DNA from 4 places in the Ruegeria sp. CJ2 genome. Region 3 is predicted to be linked to each of the others. Evidence: riboswitches for the same ligand, from Rfam matches in the RefSeq annotation. Region 3 holds a riboswitch; each other region holds the start of a gene.
The links. A riboswitch is a leader RNA that binds a small molecule or an ion and turns the genes downstream of it on or off. The one in region 3 is predicted to bind cobalamin.
Positions count from the first base shown of each region.

Region 1: another riboswitch for cobalamin. It lies ahead of ACR0MS_RS13045 (DUF1636 family protein); the one in region 3 lies ahead of ACR0MS_RS01665 (DUF1636 family protein).
Region 2: another riboswitch for cobalamin. It lies ahead of ACR0MS_RS07665 (aromatic ring-hydroxylating oxygenase subunit alpha); the one in region 3 lies ahead of ACR0MS_RS01665 (DUF1636 family protein).
Region 4: another riboswitch for cobalamin. It lies ahead of ACR0MS_RS13930 (hypothetical protein); the one in region 3 lies ahead of ACR0MS_RS01665 (DUF1636 family protein).

Region 1 covers NZ_JBQFQF010000008.1:89,436-93,716, reverse strand. Annotated here, with positions in the region: gene ACR0MS_RS13055 (ABC transporter substrate-binding protein) at 1-619, opposite strand, end outside; gene ACR0MS_RS13050 (ABC transporter ATP-binding protein) at 632-1,423, opposite strand; gene ACR0MS_RS13045 (DUF1636 family protein) at 1,420-1,776, opposite strand; cobalamin riboswitch at 1,878-2,083, opposite strand; gene ACR0MS_RS13040 (iron chelate uptake ABC transporter family permease subunit) at 2,179-2,976, opposite strand; gene ACR0MS_RS13035 (ATP-binding cassette domain-containing protein) at 2,976-3,707, opposite strand; gene ACR0MS_RS13030 (transcriptional repressor) at 3,710-4,222, opposite strand; gene ACR0MS_RS13025 (zinc ABC transporter substrate-binding protein) at 4,279-4,281, shown strand, end outside.
Region 2 covers NZ_JBQFQF010000004.1:211,430-215,710, reverse strand. Annotated here, with positions in the region: gene ACR0MS_RS07675 (VIT and vWA domain-containing protein) at 1-45, opposite strand, end outside; gene xrtT (exosortase T) at 42-1,496, opposite strand; cobalamin riboswitch at 1,761-1,964, shown strand; gene ACR0MS_RS07665 (aromatic ring-hydroxylating oxygenase subunit alpha) at 2,048-3,304, shown strand; gene ACR0MS_RS07660 (FAD-binding oxidoreductase) at 3,309-4,281, shown strand, end outside.
Region 3 covers NZ_JBQFQF010000001.1:337,186-341,466, forward strand. Annotated here, with positions in the region: gene cobN (cobaltochelatase subunit CobN) at 1-652, opposite strand, end outside; gene cobW (cobalamin biosynthesis protein CobW) at 656-1,711, opposite strand; gene ACR0MS_RS01665 (DUF1636 family protein) at 1,708-2,097, opposite strand; cobalamin riboswitch at 2,183-2,388, opposite strand; gene ACR0MS_RS01670 (LysR family transcriptional regulator) at 2,461-3,345, opposite strand; gene ACR0MS_RS01675 (NAD(P)-dependent oxidoreductase) at 3,387-4,281, shown strand, end outside.
Region 4 covers NZ_JBQFQF010000009.1:45,854-50,134, reverse strand. Annotated here, with positions in the region: gene ACR0MS_RS13940 (DNA polymerase III subunit gamma/tau) at 1-1,097, opposite strand, end outside; gene ACR0MS_RS13935 (protein-tyrosine phosphatase family protein) at 1,258-1,764, shown strand; gene ACR0MS_RS13930 (hypothetical protein) at 1,767-2,174, opposite strand; cobalamin riboswitch at 2,258-2,480, opposite strand; gene ACR0MS_RS13925 (alpha/beta hydrolase family protein) at 2,619-3,479, shown strand; RNA gene ffs (signal recognition particle sRNA small type) at 3,503-3,601, opposite strand; gene ACR0MS_RS13915 (bifunctional 2',3'-cyclic-nucleotide 2'-phosphodiesterase/3'-nucleotidase) at 3,641-4,281, opposite strand, start outside.

The DNA of each region.
Region 1 (4,281 bases), on a different contig from region 3:
TAAAGGGCGCATCGGCGGGGCCGTCCAGCAGGAACACGCGCGGCTTGTCCAGATCAGCGGTTTGCGCTTCGATCTCGGCCAGTTCCTCTTTCCAGCCGGAAACCAGAGCCTCGGCCTTGTCTTCGACATGCATGACGGTGCCCAGACGCAGAACGTCGTCAAACAGCAGGTCCATGCTGGCCTCGGGGCGATCCTTGTCCAGATGCACGCAACTTTCCGTCAGGATCATTGTCTTGATACCAAAGGGTTCCAGCGTGTCGGGGGTCACGTCGCCACCGGGTTTCATCCCATAATACCAACCGGCAAAGAACAGGTCCGGCTCTACCGCGACCAGATTTTCAACAGTTGGGTATTTCGGCGCCAGCTCGGGGATGCCACCGCGCAGCGTCTCAAACTCGGGGCTGGTCTTGTACCAGCCGGTGATGCCGGTCAGACCAACGATCTTGTCCTGAAGACCCAGCGCAAACGCCATGTCGGTCATGTTCATGTCATGCACAACCAGACGCTCGGGCTGGGTGTCAAACACCAGAGGCGCACCGCAGTTATCTACCGTGACTTCGTGCGCGGCGGCACCACCTGCCAAAACAGTGGCCAGTGCCAGAGACAAGAGCTTTGTCATTCAGAAATAATCCTATTCATAAGATGTGATCGAGGTTTTTCGGATATCCAGCGCCGGGATCACGCGGCCTTCGTGGTGAAAGCACAGGTAATCGACGCCAAACGTGTCGCGGACCCTGTCCGGGGTCAGCACGTCAGCCACCAGCCCAAAACCGGTCAGCCGGGTGTCTTTCATCAGCGCCACATGCGTGGCAAATTCTGGGATCATCACCAGATCATGCAGGATCATCACCACGGTGATGCCCAGCTCGGCGACCAGCGACAGCATCCGCCCCTTCGTATCCGGGTCCAGATGGTTGGTGGGTTCGTCCAGAAACAAAAGCGTAGGATTCTGAGCCAGAGCGCGAGCGATATGCGCACGTTGACGTTCCCCCCCGGACAGAACGGCCATCTTTTTGTCGGCCAAAGCACTGAGCCCGGTGAGGTTCAGGATTCTGACCAGATCCGCAGCGTGTTCATCCGCGGATCGGTCGGCGCGGATCGGGATCTGGCCCAGCGCCACATAATCCCGCAGCAGCAGCCTGCCATCAGGAAACTCCTGCTGGCTGACCACGGCAATCGTCCGGGCCCGATCTCGGGCGGACATCCGTTTCAGACTGCGGCCATTGACCAGAACATCACCTTGGCCGACGTCGTGTGCACCGCATAACAGGTTCAACAATGTTGTCTTGCCCGCCCCGTTGGGCCCGGCAATGGCAAGGATCGCTCCTTCGCATAGGGTGAAAGAGACCTCCTGCAACAGGACATCGCCGCTGAGTACCTGATGCGTCAGATCGCGCACCGCCAAAATAGCCGGGTTGGTCACAAGCACCCCCCTTTTTCAAGGCGGGGCATACGAGACAGTGTTTTTGTAAACAGTGGTTCAGGACGCTCGGTTGCATTGGTCCAGCCATCCGCGCTGTCTTTGTATTGGCGGGCAAAGTCAATCAGCGCCTGAATATCCTGCGCGTCCTGAATATCGCCAAATAGATACTGCGCTTTGTCGATTGCCTGGAACCCGACAGTCACAGGCCGCGCGCATCCGGCCATGCAATCGACGGTGCGAATAGCAAAACCATCGGGCAAACAGTCTGACAAGGCGTCCGACAAGTCCTGCGCGCGGGCTTCGCCTTTGCACGTTTTGCAGATCAGAAGAAAATGGTCAGGCGTTGATGGCACAGTTTCCTCCGCCTGCTTCAAAGCGCGGGCGGAAGGTGCCGGAAATGTAAACACGATGTCTTCGTGTCATCAAAGCCTCCTTCCAGGACGCCCCGCCCCGGGTTGGTTAACACTTGATGGCAGGTCTCCTGACTTGCGGGTCAATGCTTGGCCATCCTTCCCGGCACTTGGGCCAGTGGGTCGTAGGCGTCGCTCACCGCTTACAGTTGCGGGGGCAGTCACGGACTGGGCGCCAAAAGGCAGCCGCACCGTATTCCCTTTTCATCCCTTGGGCGCACCATCGGGAACCATCATCCGAACGAGTGCCCCAGATCACATGTCAGGTCAACGACATTGTTGTGGGGGCCACTCAGTTTTCGAAACACGCAATGCCCGGCAAGATAAGTCCAAAGCTTTGCGGTATTACACCCCGCTTCGCGACCTCCAACCGAAAAGACTGAAACCGGCAAACAACACTGCAGCCACGCAGACGATCGAAGGGCCCGCCGGTGTGTCGAACACATAAGCTGCTCGCAGTCCCGCAACAGCCGAGAAAGCCCCAATTGCCGCTGCAATCAACGCCATCGTTTCCGGGGATCGCGCAAGGCTGCGTGCGGCCGCTGCTGGGATGATCAGCATCGCAGCGATGAGCAACACGCCGACCACCTTGATCGCGACGGCAACCGTAACGGCCAAAGACAAAGTCAGGATCAACTGTTCGCGCTTGGGGTCGAACCCGGTGGCGTAGGCCAATTCCTCGTTCAGCGTAGCCGTCAGCAGTTGCGACCAGCGCCATACGATCAACGCGACAACCAGCGCGGCTCCACCCCAGATCACGACAAGATCGGCGCGTGAAACAGACAGAATGTCACCAAAAAGATAGGCCATCAGGTCGATGCGAATGCCGGACAAAAACGACACGGCGACAAGGCCAAAGGCAAGCGACGAATGCGCCATGACACCCAGAAGCGTATCCATGGCATATCCGCGACCAGACAGCATGGTGACGGCCAGCGCCATAATAAGCGCAACAACCAGCGCGCCCAGAAAGATTGACATCTGGAACGCCAGAGACAGGGCAACCCCAAGGATCGCGGCATGCGCCGTTGCATCCCCGAAATACGCCATGCGCCGCCAGACCACAAAACACCCAAGGGGGGCGGCTGCAAAGGCCACGCCAATACCGGCGAGCGTTGCCCGCGTCATAAAATCATCAAGCATTATTCTGCCGCTTCGTGAGAGTGGTCGTGGTGGTGATCATGTTCGTGACGATAAAGGGCAAGTGCGCCGCCCGTTCCGGTTCCGAACAAGGCGCGGTATTCCGGTGCCGACGCAACAACGGCAGGCGACCCCTCGCAGCAGACATGACCGTTGAGGCAGATCACCCTGTCCGATGCGCTCATAACAACGTGCAACTCGTGGCTGATCATCAGAATGGCGCAACCGCTTTCCCGTCTCACCGACTCGATCTGCTGGTAAAAACTGGCCGAGCCCCGCTGGTCGAGACCTTGCGTGGCTTCATCCAGCAAAAGGATGTCAGGACGATTGATCAGAGCCCGTGCCAGCAGCACGCGCTGGAACTGCCCCCCTGACAACTGTGACATTTGGCGCTTTAACAGATCCGGGACCCCTGCCGCTTCCAGCGCTTTGGCGCAGTCACCTTGCGAAACGCGGTGAGTCAGGCGCATGAACCGTGACACCGAGATCGGCAATGTCGGATCGACATGCAGTTTCTGTGGCACATAGCCAATTTTCAGCCCCGGCTTCAGGGAAACCTTGCCAGCAGAGGGATTGGTCGCGCCGATAATGGCCCTGAGCAGACTGGTCTTACCTGAACCGTTCGGGCCAACGATGGTGACAATCTCACCGGCTTCGATCGCCATATCCACATTGTGCAGAACGGTATTCGCACCATACCGTACGCTAAGTTTTTCAACAGTGATCAGGGTCATTTCTACGCCTTTTCGGTGCAGTCGGGGCAAAGCCCCTCGGCTTCTACAACCGTTCGTTCGATTTCGAAACCCGCCGCACGCGCCGCTGCCCCGAGAACGCCTTTGGCCGGCGTGGATTGCGCCTCGGCCACGGCGTCGCATTTTCGGCAGATCATAAAAGCTGGCGAATGAGAGGCCCCCGGGTGGGAACAGGCAACAAACGCATTCAGTCGCTCGATCTTGTGCACGAACCCGTTCTGGACAAGAAAGTCGAGCGCGCGATAGGCCACCGGTGGCTGCGACCCAAAGCCTTCTTCGCGCAAGCGGTCGAGAATCGTGTAAGCGCCCAGCGCCCGATGTTCTTGCAACAACATCTCCAAAACCTTGCGACGGACGGGTGTCAGACGCAGGCCTTCTTCTTTGCATCGGTTTTCCGCTGCCGAGAGCCCGGTTTCGACACAAGTCTTGTGGTCATGCTTTTGGAACCCAACCGGGGCCGTATCCTCGGTCATTGCGGGTTGCGTATCACTTGTCATGTTATTCCATATCATGTATATCGCTCGCAATGTTATAAAATCACATCGAGGGCCTGATG
Region 2 (4,281 bases), on a different contig from region 3:
TAGCGCGGGTAATGAGATAAAGAGAATAGCAATCTGGCGTATCATATGTCCGTTCCTTTGATGGTTTGAATGTCGAGGGCCGCGATCGCCGCGGCGTCCAGCGCGCTGCGCAGTTGGGTGTCCAGGGTCCACGGGGTGATCCGTTGCACGCTGCTCCAGGTGCCGCCGGATCCGTTCATCCAGCGCCAGATCGCCTCGCCCACGCTGGGGGTGACCTGCCCCCCTTGCGAGACATAGCTAACCGCCACCAGCCAGGCGTTCCCATCCGGTCCGGTGGCCTTGTAATAGGCGCTGGGGATGCCGTCATAACGGGTGCCGAGGAACCGCACCGTGTATCCCAGACCCCGCAGACAAATCTCGGGTGCATGAAGATGGCGCAGCGGTGCGCGGGTGCTGACCACATTCAATCCCAAGGGACCAAATTGTGCCTTCTGCGCTTGTCCGCCATAGGCTTCGAAATAGACCGCTTCCATCTTGGTCAGCGGCACGTTTCGGGCCACGTGACCGTGAATCTGCGCAGGCAATGGTGGTGCCATAACACTGCCCGACACATCCACCGGGTCGGCCTTTAGCGACACGATGGCGACACTGCCGATCAAACAGGCAAGACCCACTATTGCTTTGATGGGCTTGGGCAGGGACATCGGTTGTCGCCGCAAAAATGCACGGCGCGCCCCTTTTGGGCGGGGCCGATAGAATAGGGCAAAGGGTGCAACCGTCAGGCCCAGTGTGACCAGACCGATCAGCGTGTGCCAAGGTTCGGCCATCACATCCAGATCATGCACAAGACCCGCCGCCAACAGGGAAATGCGCAGGCTGTTGCCCAGCGCGGCACTTCCGATCACGGCCAACAGGCTGAGGCCGCTGATATGCCAGCGCGGGCGCATGACGGCGTTTTGCGTGACCACAAAGGCCATGGACAGCAAAAGACCCGAAGCCCCGGAACAGGGCAGGTCCACAAGAATGTCCTTTTGCTCCAGGGTGATCCGCACGCCGTCACAGACAACGCCCGGATAAAAAACCCCAAGCATGTGGCAGGACAACTCTGCCGAGATCATTTGCAGCGGAAATCCGATCGTGCGCTGAAGGACCATTTCCGTTGGCAAGGAAAACAGGAACAGAACGGCCATCCAGAACGGCGACAGCGCAAACGGCCGCCGATCCAGCCGCAACAGACCAACCAGCGCAAATACATCCAGAGCAAGCGCAAGCGCGCTCAGGATATTGACCGCAAGAACCTGCCCCAGCAGCCGGATGAGTGCGGAGAGCAACAGCAAGCCGATCACCGGGACCTGAGTGCCTGGCTTTGTCGGTGGGCCGCTTATCAGGCTCAGGCCGCTCAGCCCGACGATCAGCAGAATGTAGATATATCCGTAAGAGTCGTAGGCCGGGCTAACCCAGCTTTGGACCAGCCAGAGCAGGGGCTGAGCGGCCAGAATTGCGGATGCGGTCGCAAAGGCGCACCATAAAAATATGTCTGAGATTGCGTGTTTCATGCCGCCAGTTTTGGGCGGTGATTGCGCAGTTCCCCTGCCCAACATGTGCAGATTTTGATGAGATGCCGGGCACCGAAGAAAAGACTGAACGCGCGGCAAGGCTTGAAGCCCAATATCATATTGAAAACGAACGGGCTTTGACCTTCGAACCATCGACCGTACCGATGGCGATACAAGTGCCGCAATCAGATTTCGCCCGCGTGTCTGGATGTCTGTTTTGCAACTGGAAAGGTCGCAAGTATTTCAGCGCCAGATCGGTGCTGAAATATTTTGCCCGCAAGAGGTGCCGCCGTCTGATTCTCAGGCTGCGGAGAATTGGGAAGCCGGTGTAAATCCGGCACTGCCCCCGCAACGGTAAAGAAGGTCAGGTTCGGCAATCAACCACTGGGAGGAGGATCCCGGGAAGGTGTCGAAAACGGGCGCAAGCCCCTTCCGAGTCCGGAAACCAGCCTCGCAGATATGCCAAACCGCGGGTGGCGGTGGGGGGCTTTGGTTTCGGACGTGATCCTCGCACGGTTCCGGGCGGCTCTCCTGTGTCATTCGCCCAAGAAATGCCGCACGGTGCGGCAGGAGAGCCAGAAGTGAACAGCATTCAAAGCCTGTTGGCGCGACGAAATCCAACCCATGCGTTGGAGCAGGCGTTTTATACCGACCCTGCGATTTTTCAGGCCGATCTCGACGCCATTCACTACCGCGAATGGTTGTTTGCCATTCCCGCCTGTGAACTGGTGAAATCGGGCGATTACGTCACCTATAATGTGGGCGCCTATCGCGTGATCATCGTGCGCGGGGCCGATGGTCAGATCCGCGCCTTTCACAACACCTGCCGTCATCGCGGCTCGGTCATTTGCAAAGCCGCCAAAGGCAATGCGCCCAAGCTGGTGTGCCCCTATCATCAATGGACCTATGAGTTGGACGGCTCGCTCTTGTGGGCGCGCGACATGGGGCCGGATTTCGACCCGTCGAAACATGGGCTAAAGACCGTGCATTGCCGCGAGCTGGCCGGGCTGGTCTATATCTGTCTGGCAGAGGATGCCCCTGACTTTGAGACCTTTGCCGAAGTCGCGCGTCCCTATCTTGAGCCGCATGATCTGGGCAATGCGAAAATGGCCTTTGAAAGCTCGATCGTCGAGAATGGCAACTGGAAGCTGGTCTGGGAAAACAACCGCGAATGCTATCACTGCGGCGGTAACCACCCGGCGCTGTGCCGAACCTATCCCGACGATCCCAGCGTCACCGGTATTGGCGAAGGGGGTGAGACCCCGGCCCACCTGCAGGCCCATTTCGACCGTTGCGAGGCGGGCGGGATTCCGTCCAACTTCCAGCTTAGCGCGGAAGGGCAGTACCGCGTGGCGCGGATGCCGCTGAAAGAGGGTGCCGAAAGCTATACGATGGATGGCAAGACCGCCGTGCGCCGGTGGCTGGGGCGGGTGCCTTTTGCCGATGCGGGTGCGCTGCTCCAATTCCACTATCCGACAACCTGGAACCACTTTTTGCCCGACCACTCGATCGTGTTCCGGGTCACGCCGATCAGCCCGACCGAATCCGAGGTCACGACAAAATGGCTGGTCCACAAAGATGCGGTTGAAGGCGTGGATTACGACCTCAAGCGCCTGACCGAGGTCTGGATGGCCACCAATGACGAAGACCGTCGTGTGGTCGAGGACAACCAGCAGGGCATCAACAGCCCCGCCTATGTGCCCGGCCCCTATTCGCCAACGCAGGAATCCGGCGTGCTGCAATTCGTCGATTGGTACTGCAACACCCTGTCGGCGCGCCTGAGCCCCGACACCATCGCCGCGGAGTAACGCCATGAATGACCTCAGCCCCATGGCCCGCACCTGGGAAGATGGCGAGATGCTGGAATGTGTCTCGGTCGTGCCCGAGATGCCGAATACGGCCAGTTTTACGTTCCGCGCGCCCTCGGGGGCGATGTTCGCCTATCAGCCGGGGCAGTTCCTGACGCTGGAAATTCCCGCACCCGGTCAGCCGGGCGGGGTGGTGCACCGGACCTATACGATCTCGTCCTCACCCTCGCGGCCCCGTACGATCACCATCACGGCCAAGGCGCAGCCCGACAGTATTGGTACGCGTTGGATGCTGGACAACCTGAAACCCGGTGCGCGGCTGAAAGCCATCGGCCCGGCGGGGCTGTTCACCAATGCCGAAAGCCGGGCGCGCAAATACCTGTTTATCTCGGCCGGGTCAGGCGTTACCCCGATGATGTCGATGACCACCTGCATGTGGGATGAGGGGCGCGATCTCGACATCGTGTTCATCAACTGCGCCAAACGCCCGTCCGAGATCATCTTTCGGCAACGGCTGGAGCAAATGGCCAGCCGGACTGATGGTCTGGACCTGAAATTCGTGATCGAAGAGGCCGACCCCTACCGCCCCTGGACCGGCTATCAAGGGCAGTTCAACCAGCTGATGTTGGGCCTTATGGCGCCCGATTACCTGGATCGTGAGGTCTATTGCTGTGGGCCTGAACCGTTCATGCAAGCCGTGCGCGATGCGCTTGCCGGTCTGGGCTTTGACATGGACCACTACCATCAGGAAAGCTTTGGTGCCCCTATTGAGACCGAGGCAGATCAGCCCGATCTGGATGATGTCATCCCAGACGATGGTAGCAGCGCCGAGATCCTCTTTGCCGCGTCAGGTGTGACCGCCAAGGTTGCCGAAACCGATACGGTTCTGGCCGCGGCGCGTTCGGTCGGCCTGAACATCCCGTCAGGCTGCACCTTCGGCGTCTGCGGGACCTGCAAGGTCAAGAAAACCTCTGGTG
Region 3 (4,281 bases):
CGGTATCGGCCGAAGTCAGATAGGCGCGATAAAACGTGACAAGGATGCGTTTTGCATCTCCAGTGAACGCCGTTTCGACGGGGATCACGCCCTGATCCGGGCACCACGCGCCGCATTCGGGCAGGGTTTTGGCACCCATTACCGGCCCGGCATAAAGCCCAGCGGCCAGCGCCATTTGCGCTAAAGCAGCCTGAGCCGCAACTTCGCCGCCCGTGTCGCACAGATGCGCCAACCGGCGCAGGGTCGAGACGGGAAGGGTGGAATAGTCATCCAACCGCGTATCCTCGCGCCCGTCGGCGGGTAGAACGGCCAGAGCGATCCCTTTGGCCTGCGCTAGTGCCAGAACCTGCTGTAGGCCATAGGCCCAGTAAGGCACCCCGCCGATCAGACGGATCAGGATGCCCTTGGCACCTTCGAGCGTCTGCTCGACATAGGTATCCACCGAGAGGGGATGTTTCAGCGCCGTCAGATTGGCCAGCCGCATCGTGGGCATGCGCCCCTCGGGGCCGCTGCCACGATGCCAGCCTGCCGCGAAAGCGCCAAGGTCGCTGTCCGAAAAGGACAGCACCACCAGATCCGCCGGGCTCTGGCCCAGATCGGTTGGGGTCTCGGTTTCCTCGAGCCCGTGGCTTTCGCGGAAGACGACGTGCATGGCTTACTCGGCAGCCTCGGTCACACCCGCCAGGATTTCGCGGATTTCAGCCTCTTTGATGTCGTCATGCTCGGCGATCACCACAAGACGCGAGCGGCGCTCTTCGCCGGGCTCCCACGGACGGTCATACTGATGACGCACGCGCGCGCCCACAGCCTGCACCAGCAGGCGCATCGGTTTGCCTCGAACGGCGGCATAGCCTTTGACGCGCAGGATGTTCAGTTCCTTGGCCAGACGTTCGATTTTCGCGACCAGATCGGCCGGGTCGGTCTGCTCGGGCAGCTCGACGATGATGCTTTCGAAATCGTCATGCTCGTGATCGTGGTGACCATCATGATGCGACGGACGCGAGTCCATGTCATCTTCGGCGGCGGCCTCAAGGCCCAGCACGACGCGCACGTCCACCACGCCTTCGGCGACCTCGACCACGGGCAAAGGGCGAGGGGCTTCGGCGGCGATGACCTCTTTCGCTTTGGCCACGCCCTCGGGACCGGCCAGATCGGGCTTGGTCAGCAGGATGATGTCTGCGCAGGAAATCTGATCCTCGAACACCTCGGACAGGGGCGTTTCGTGGTCGATCGAATCGTCGGCCATGCGCTGTGCATCCACCGCCTCGACATTGGGGGCAAAGCGACCGGCGGCCACGGCCTCGGCATCGGCCAGCGCGATCACGCCGTCCACGGTGATTTTCGAGCGGATATCGGGCCAGTCGAAGGCTTTCAGCAGCGGCTTCGGCAACGCCAGACCCGAGGTTTCGATCAGGATGTGGTCTGGACGCGGCTCCAGCGCCATCAGCGCCTCGATCGTGGGGATGAAGTCATCGGCCACGGTGCAGCAGATGCAGCCGTTCGCCAGTTCCATGATATTCTCGGCAGGACAATCGGGAATGGCGCAGGATTTCAGGATGTCGCCATCCACGCCGACATCGCCGAACTCATTGACCACGACGGCCAGACGCTTGCCCTGCGGGTTCTGCATCAGGTGGCGCACCAGCGTGGTCTTGCCCGAGCCCAGAAAGCCGGTGATCACAGTGACAGGGAGTTTCTCGAGATTGCTCATTTCAGGGCTCCAATCGGGGGAATGCGGGCCGCACAGTTTTTGCGGAAATGTTCGGGGCGCTCGCGCCATTTGACCAAGCCGTCTTCGGTCGCAAGGTACTTGGTCGCACCATCGACAATGGTGTCGACATGTTCGCTTTCATTGAGGTGCTCATAAACGAACGTCCAGCGTTCGGGCCCACCGCGCAGAACGATCGAACAGCCCTGATCGCAATTCGACAGGCACTCCACCGCTTTCAGGGTCACGCCTTCTGGCAGATCGGCCTGTTCAAGGGCTTTGTGCAGCAATGCGCCCGGCCGCTGCGCGTCGTCCTCGACGGGCAGTCCTCGGCGACAGGTGGTGCAGACCAGCAGCTCGACTGGTGCAGTATCGGTCACGTCTCTCATCCCCCCAAATCCTCTTTGTGGGGGACGGGGTCTCATGCGGGCCACGCGTTGCGACATGGACCCGACACCGGAACACCCCGTCCGGTTACATCTTCGGGCGCTGGCAGGTCTCCCGGCTTGCGGATATCGGGGCATAGCCCTGTCGGATGTCCCGCCTTCCCGACCTTCTGGCCAGTGGCTTTGGGCACCCTCTCCGGTCACGGTCGCGGGGGCGGCTGTGTTTCACGGAAGATCCGCTGACACATTCCCTTTTCATCCTCTGTCGAGGACACCAACGCATGGGACATGCGGCACCTGCAGGGGGCTTGTCAAGCGTGGTGGCCGCGTTGAAAACAAGATCGCGGAAAAAGCGACCTGACGAGGTCAATCAGCGTCATCTGTGCGCAGCCGGTCGCGCAACCAGGCTTGGAACAGACCAGCCGCCGCCGAAAGTGGCGCGCGCCCCGACCCTCCGATCAGGTAATGAGATTGCGCAAACGGAATCGCAGGACCCGCAATTTCGATGGGTGCGCCCTGCGCGATGGCGTTTCTGGCGAACCGCTCCAAAATAGTTGCATATCCTGCTTGGGCCATCACAAGTTGTAGGGCCGCCACCGTGGTGTCCACGGAATACTGGGAAGGCTGGTCAGGATGGCCTAGGCCAAGCGCTTCGAAATAGCGTGCCCAATTATCTTCGTATCCAAGGATATGTATCAAAGGGCCCGACAGCAGATCCTTTGCGTAGCGTACTGACCCGCCCACACGCTGCACCGGCACAAGCTTTTCTGTCGTCAGCTTTTCTGACGTCACATCCGGCCAGTCGCCATATCCCAGTCGAATTTCGACATCCACGTCATTGGGCGCCATCGTGTCGTTCCAGATATGAGACACAAGGCGGACGGGTATGTCGGGATGCAGGGCGCAAAACTCTGGCAACTCAGCCGCTATCCAGTAGGTCGCAGAGGATATCGCGGCCCTGATCGTCAGGGTCTGACCCGAGGTCGGACCAAACAAGCTGTTGGTGGACAGCGCAATATCCGCAAGCGCGCGGCGGACAGTCAGGGAATAGGACTGTCCCAACTCGGTCAGCTCCAGTTTCCGCGCCTTTCTGGTGAACAGTTGTTGCCCGAGTTCCGCTTCAAGCGACCGGATGTGCAAAGATACGGCTGTTTGTGTCAGGCCAAGCTCTTGCGCGGTTGTTGTGAAATTCAGGTGCCGCGCTGCGACTTCGAAACTGCGCAGCCATACAGGGTTGGGAACGCGATCCATTTATCACCAAAGATTTTTGACCAAAACTACCGTTATTATTCATTTCAGAGTTTGTACAGCGCCATGAATACTCGGCGCCATACAGTCGGGAGGATTCGAAAATGAAGGTTGGTTTCATTGGGCTGGGGAATGTCGGTGGCAAGCTGTCTGGCTCGCTCTTGCGCAACGGTATCGACCTGACGGTGCATGATCTTAACACTGAATTGGTTGCCGAGTTTGTGGCCCAGGGTGCGCGGGCCGCAGAAAGCCCTGCCCAAATGATGCGGGTTTGTGATGCGGTGATCACGTGCCTGCCATCCCCGGCGGCCTCGGATGCGGTGATGCAGGAAATGTTACCCGAAGTCGGTCCGGGAAAAATCTGGATGGAGATGTCGACCACGGACGAGGCCGAAGTAAAGCGCCTTGGCGCAATGGTCATTGGGAAAGGGGGCGCAGCGGTTGATTGCCCGGTTTCGGGCGGATGTCACCGCGCGGCGACCGGCAACATTTCGATCTTTGCGGGCTGTGACCGGGAAACTTTCGAGCGTATCCTGCCTTTTCTGACGACAATGGGCCGGCGCATCCTGCACACCGGAGAGCTCGGCTCAGCCTCGGTGCTCAAGGTTCTGACAAACTACCTGGCCACAGCGAATCTGATCACCTGCGCCGAGGCATTGGTCACCGCGAAGGCGGCTGGCATGGATCTGAATACCACGTATGAGGCGATCAAGATCTCCTCGGGTACATCCTTTGTTCATGAGACCGAAAGTCAGGTCATTCTGAACGGATCACGGGACATTTCGTTTACAATGGACCTTGTAAAGAAGGATATCGGCCTGTTTCAGGAGGTCGCGGACCGCGCCGGTGTTCCGCTTGAAATGAACCCGCTGATGATCCGGATTTTTGACGACGCAATAGCGCGGTACGGAGAGCGGGAGCTTTCACCGAACATCATCC
Region 4 (4,281 bases), on a different contig from region 3:
ATAGCCATTTCAGCCGACATCATGGCATTGGGCGCGGCTGAAACCTCTTCAAGCGCTTTCAGCAGCATTTGCCACATCCGGGTCAGAATGCGCATCGGCAGGGCTTCGGCCATCTGAACGCCCCGCGCGCGTTCGTCAGGTGAGACTGTTGGGTCTTCGGCAGCGTCCGGCGTTATTTTGACCACCGAGACCCAATGTGTGATCTCGGCCAGATCGCGCAGCACGGCCAGCGGGTCGGCACCTTCGGCATATTGCCCACCCAGTTCCGTCAATGCCGCGGCGGTATCGCCCCGCAGGATCATGTCCATCAGGTCCAGCACCCGCCCGCGATCAGCCAATCCCAGCATGGCCCGCACCTGATCGGCGCTGGTTTCCCCGGCACCGTGCGAAATAGCCTGATCCAGCAGCGAGGTCGCATCCCGGGCCGAACCTTCCGCCGCGCGGGTGATCAGCGCCAGAGCATCCTCGGCGATCTGAGCGTTCTCGGCAGTTGCGATCTTTTTCAGCAGGCCGATCATGTCCTCGGGTTCGATCCGGCGCAGGTCGAAGCGCTGGCACCGGGACAGGACCGTCACCGGAACCTTGCGGATCTCGGTAGTGGCAAAGATGAACTTCACATGCGCGGGGGGTTCTTCAAGGGTTTTGAGCAAGGCGTTGAACGCGCTGTTCGACAACATGTGAACTTCGTCGATGATATAGATCTTGTAGCGCGCACTGGCGGCGCGATAGCGGACGCTTTCGATGATCTCGCGAATGTCGTTCACACCGGTGCGGCTTGCCGCGTCCATCTCCATCACGTCGACATGGCGGCCTTCCATGATGGCCACACAGTGTTCGCACTGGCCGCAGGGTTCGATCGTGGCTTTGCCCTCGCCGTCTGGTCCGATGCAGTTCATGCCCTTGGCGATGATCCGCGCCGTGGTGGTTTTGCCGGTGCCGCGAATGCCGGTCATGACAAAGGCCTGCGCAATCCGATCGGCCTCGAATGCGTTTTTCAGCGTGCGCACCATCGCGTCCTGGCCCACGAGGTCAGCAAATGTTTCAGGACGGTATTTACGGGCGAGGACCTGATAGGCGGGGCTTGGAGTTTCGGTCATGTCTGCTCTGTCGGATTCGTATCAGCTTCGCAGCGTAGTGACCCCTGCCGCCTACGTCCACCGCAGGGAGCGATGAAATTCGATTTGGAATACCGGGGCGCATTGGATACAGGTTCGGCTGGGCGGGTATCGGCTTGCCCGGCCTTCTCATTCGGGCGGGGTGTGCAACTTGGACAGGTTTGAAATTCACTCTATTCCGGTTCGGTCCGGTCTATTGGGTTTGGCGCAGGTGCCTGGGCGATACGGGGATTATGCCGGAGACCTTGAGCGGATCATGCAATGGCGCCCGACCCTGGTGATTTCGATGACCACGTCCAGCGAGTTGGAAGCCGCAGAAGCGCACCATCTCGGGCGCGACCTGCAGAGCCGCGCAATCACCTGGCTTCATCTTCCGGTGCAGGATTTTGGCGCTCCGACCTCGAAAATACGGTCTGACTGGCCAGCCGTCAGTAAGGATGTACATTGTGTCCTGTCTGACGGTGGGCGGGTCTTGGTCCATTGCCGGGGCGGATGCGGGCGGTCTGGTATGATTGTGTTGCGCGTGCTGGTCGAAGGCGGCGAAACCCCGGATAAGGCGCTGCGCCGGTTGCGCGCGGTCCGGCCATGCGCGGTTGAAACCGACGCGCAGATGGCCTGGGCTACGGCGCCGGCATCAACCGAGTCCTGACCTCAGACCATGGCGGGTTGCGGGCTGCCTGTTGCGGGACGCTGGCCCAAAGTCGTGACTTCGAGCATGGCACAAGGCACTTCGGACAGCGCTCCGGTTGGCATGGCGGACAAATCTGTCCCGAACATCATGTCGGCGTAATCGTCCAACTTTGTTGTCGGGGTTTCCGGGGCCGTTCCGCAAAATACCCTGATCTGAGTTGAATGGGCGCGAAACCGTGCGGTGCACCCTTCGGCGCAATGCGAAAGCTCTCCGCTGCCTTCGACCTCGAACGCTTTGGTTGTGACAGGCTGTGCGGTTGCCATCGCGTCCGCCATGGCACGCGCCATCCTTGCCAATGCCGGACATGGTCTGCCGGTTTTCTGACAAATCGTTGCGGAAAACTCGTGCGTTTTTGTCTTCCAGATCATTCTGCGCCCTCCGCGCGATGGACGGGGGGCATGGGTCAGGTCGCTTTATGCGGCTTTGACCTGCCCGGACACCCCGCCCGAGTTTCGGTTTCAGTTAGATGGCAGGTCTCCTGACTTGCGGGTCATCGCTTTGCCGACCTTCCCAGCCATTCGGCCAGTGGTGTTTTTGGCATTGCTTACCGCTTACAGTTGCGGGGGCAGTCGCGGCATTGGTCCGTTTCGGCATCGCCGGGTAGGACCGCACCGTGTTCCCTTTTCATCCCTTCCCGGCAATCCGGGTCGAGAACCATCACGCCATCGCTATCCGGTGAAATCGGTCCGAGTCAAGCGGTCAGTGTTGCCGGTTCCGACGCGGGGTCATCGTCGCGCTCTCTTGACTCTGCGGGTACAAGAAGGGCCGATAGAAAAGTGAACCGAAAAGTTCAGAACCATCAAGAGGACCCCATGTTGGATGGATCACAGCCAGTATTGACCGAGGATTTCTGGATATCCTCCGGATCGTCCAAACTGTCTGCGCGGCTGTACAGGCCGATGACCGATCCCCGCGTTGCGGTGGTGATCCATTGCGCAACGGGTGTTCCGCGCGACTATTATCAGAATTTTGCGCATTGGCTGGCGGCGGAAAGAGGGTATGCCTGCTTAACCTATGACTACAGTGATTTTGGGCATTCTCTGACGATCCGAATGCAGGATTCGCAGGTGACAATGGCGGATTGGGCCTTGGTCGACATGCCCGCCGCCCGCGCCGAGATGCGCCGGAGGTTCCCGGACGCGCAGCAGTGGAGCATCGGCCATTCCCTGGGCGGGATGCTGACCCCGCTTGCACCGGACGTGGCGCAGATGGACCGCATGATCTGCGTTTGCTCGGGCTTGGTGACTTTGCCGGACCATCCGTGGCCCTATCGCGCGTTGGCAACCCTGTTCTGGTACGGGCATGTGCCATTGCTGGTTAAGACATTGGGATACTTACCGGGTCGGGCAACCGGATTTGGCGCGGACTTGCCCGCGCGCGTTTACTGGCAGTGGCGTGAATGGTGTACAGCCGCCCAAAACTATCTACCGGAAATGGGAAAGACCCTTCCTGTGCCCACGTGGTCCGAACATGGTAATCCCGTCGACCTGTTCGCTGTGGCGGATGATCAGCTTGCGTCGCCCAAGTCTGTCTGGCGGCTTGCAGACCTGTACGGGCCTGACGCACGTCGGCACTTGCTGACGGCGCAGGAGTTTGGCGCAAAAGAGCTTGGTCATATCGGAGTTTTCGCACGCCGGAACGCTGCGGTCTGGCCACGTCTGATCGCAGAATGATCTTGAATAGGTCAGGGGAATGAAAGTGAGAGGTTGGACATCGACCCAAGCGGGGCTCGTTGTGGCTGCTTCCTTCCGGACCTGACCAGGTTGGCGAGGCGCTCGCCCGCGCCAACCTCTCAACGGTCGATATAGGCATTTCATTCGCGGATGACAACCCATCACAACGTCAGCCGGATCAGCAGAAAACCATCGTCATCAAGCCCAATGACTGATGGGTCATACTCCTGCAATTCAGCGATATGGCGCTGCGCCTTGGGGCCAGTTCTGAGAATCGCAAATGCCCCGGGAAGCGGTTTGAACGTGAAAGGGCGCGGCGCATCCGCCAACGGATCAGCAGGGCGGCAACCCGCGACATAATCCCGAACGATACGTTGGATCGGCAAGGCTGGTAACGGGATCTGCGACGCGGTGTCTGTAAAGGGGAAATGACCCCCTCCGTTGGCCCGATAATTGTTGAGGGCCACGACAAAGGATTGCTGATCGTCGATAAGTTGCCCGTTGAAGTAGATATCCTTTACCCGGCGGCGCGATGGGTCAGTCAATTTACCGTCAGCGTCGTACCGCGCCGGAATGCCGAGGTCGATCTGGTAGCTAAGCCCGTGCAGAACATCGAAATTGTAACCGGCGCGTCCGGGATTTCGCAGGTCGATGTGTTGACCGGAGTGCATCTGGTTGAGCACGCCGGCGGACATCTCAAGCCAGTCTCTTATCTGTGCGCCCGAAACCACGATAGCCTGCATTTCGTTAGGAAAGATGTTCAGATCGTTGACATGGCGCAGCCGGATCTGACCCGCAGGCA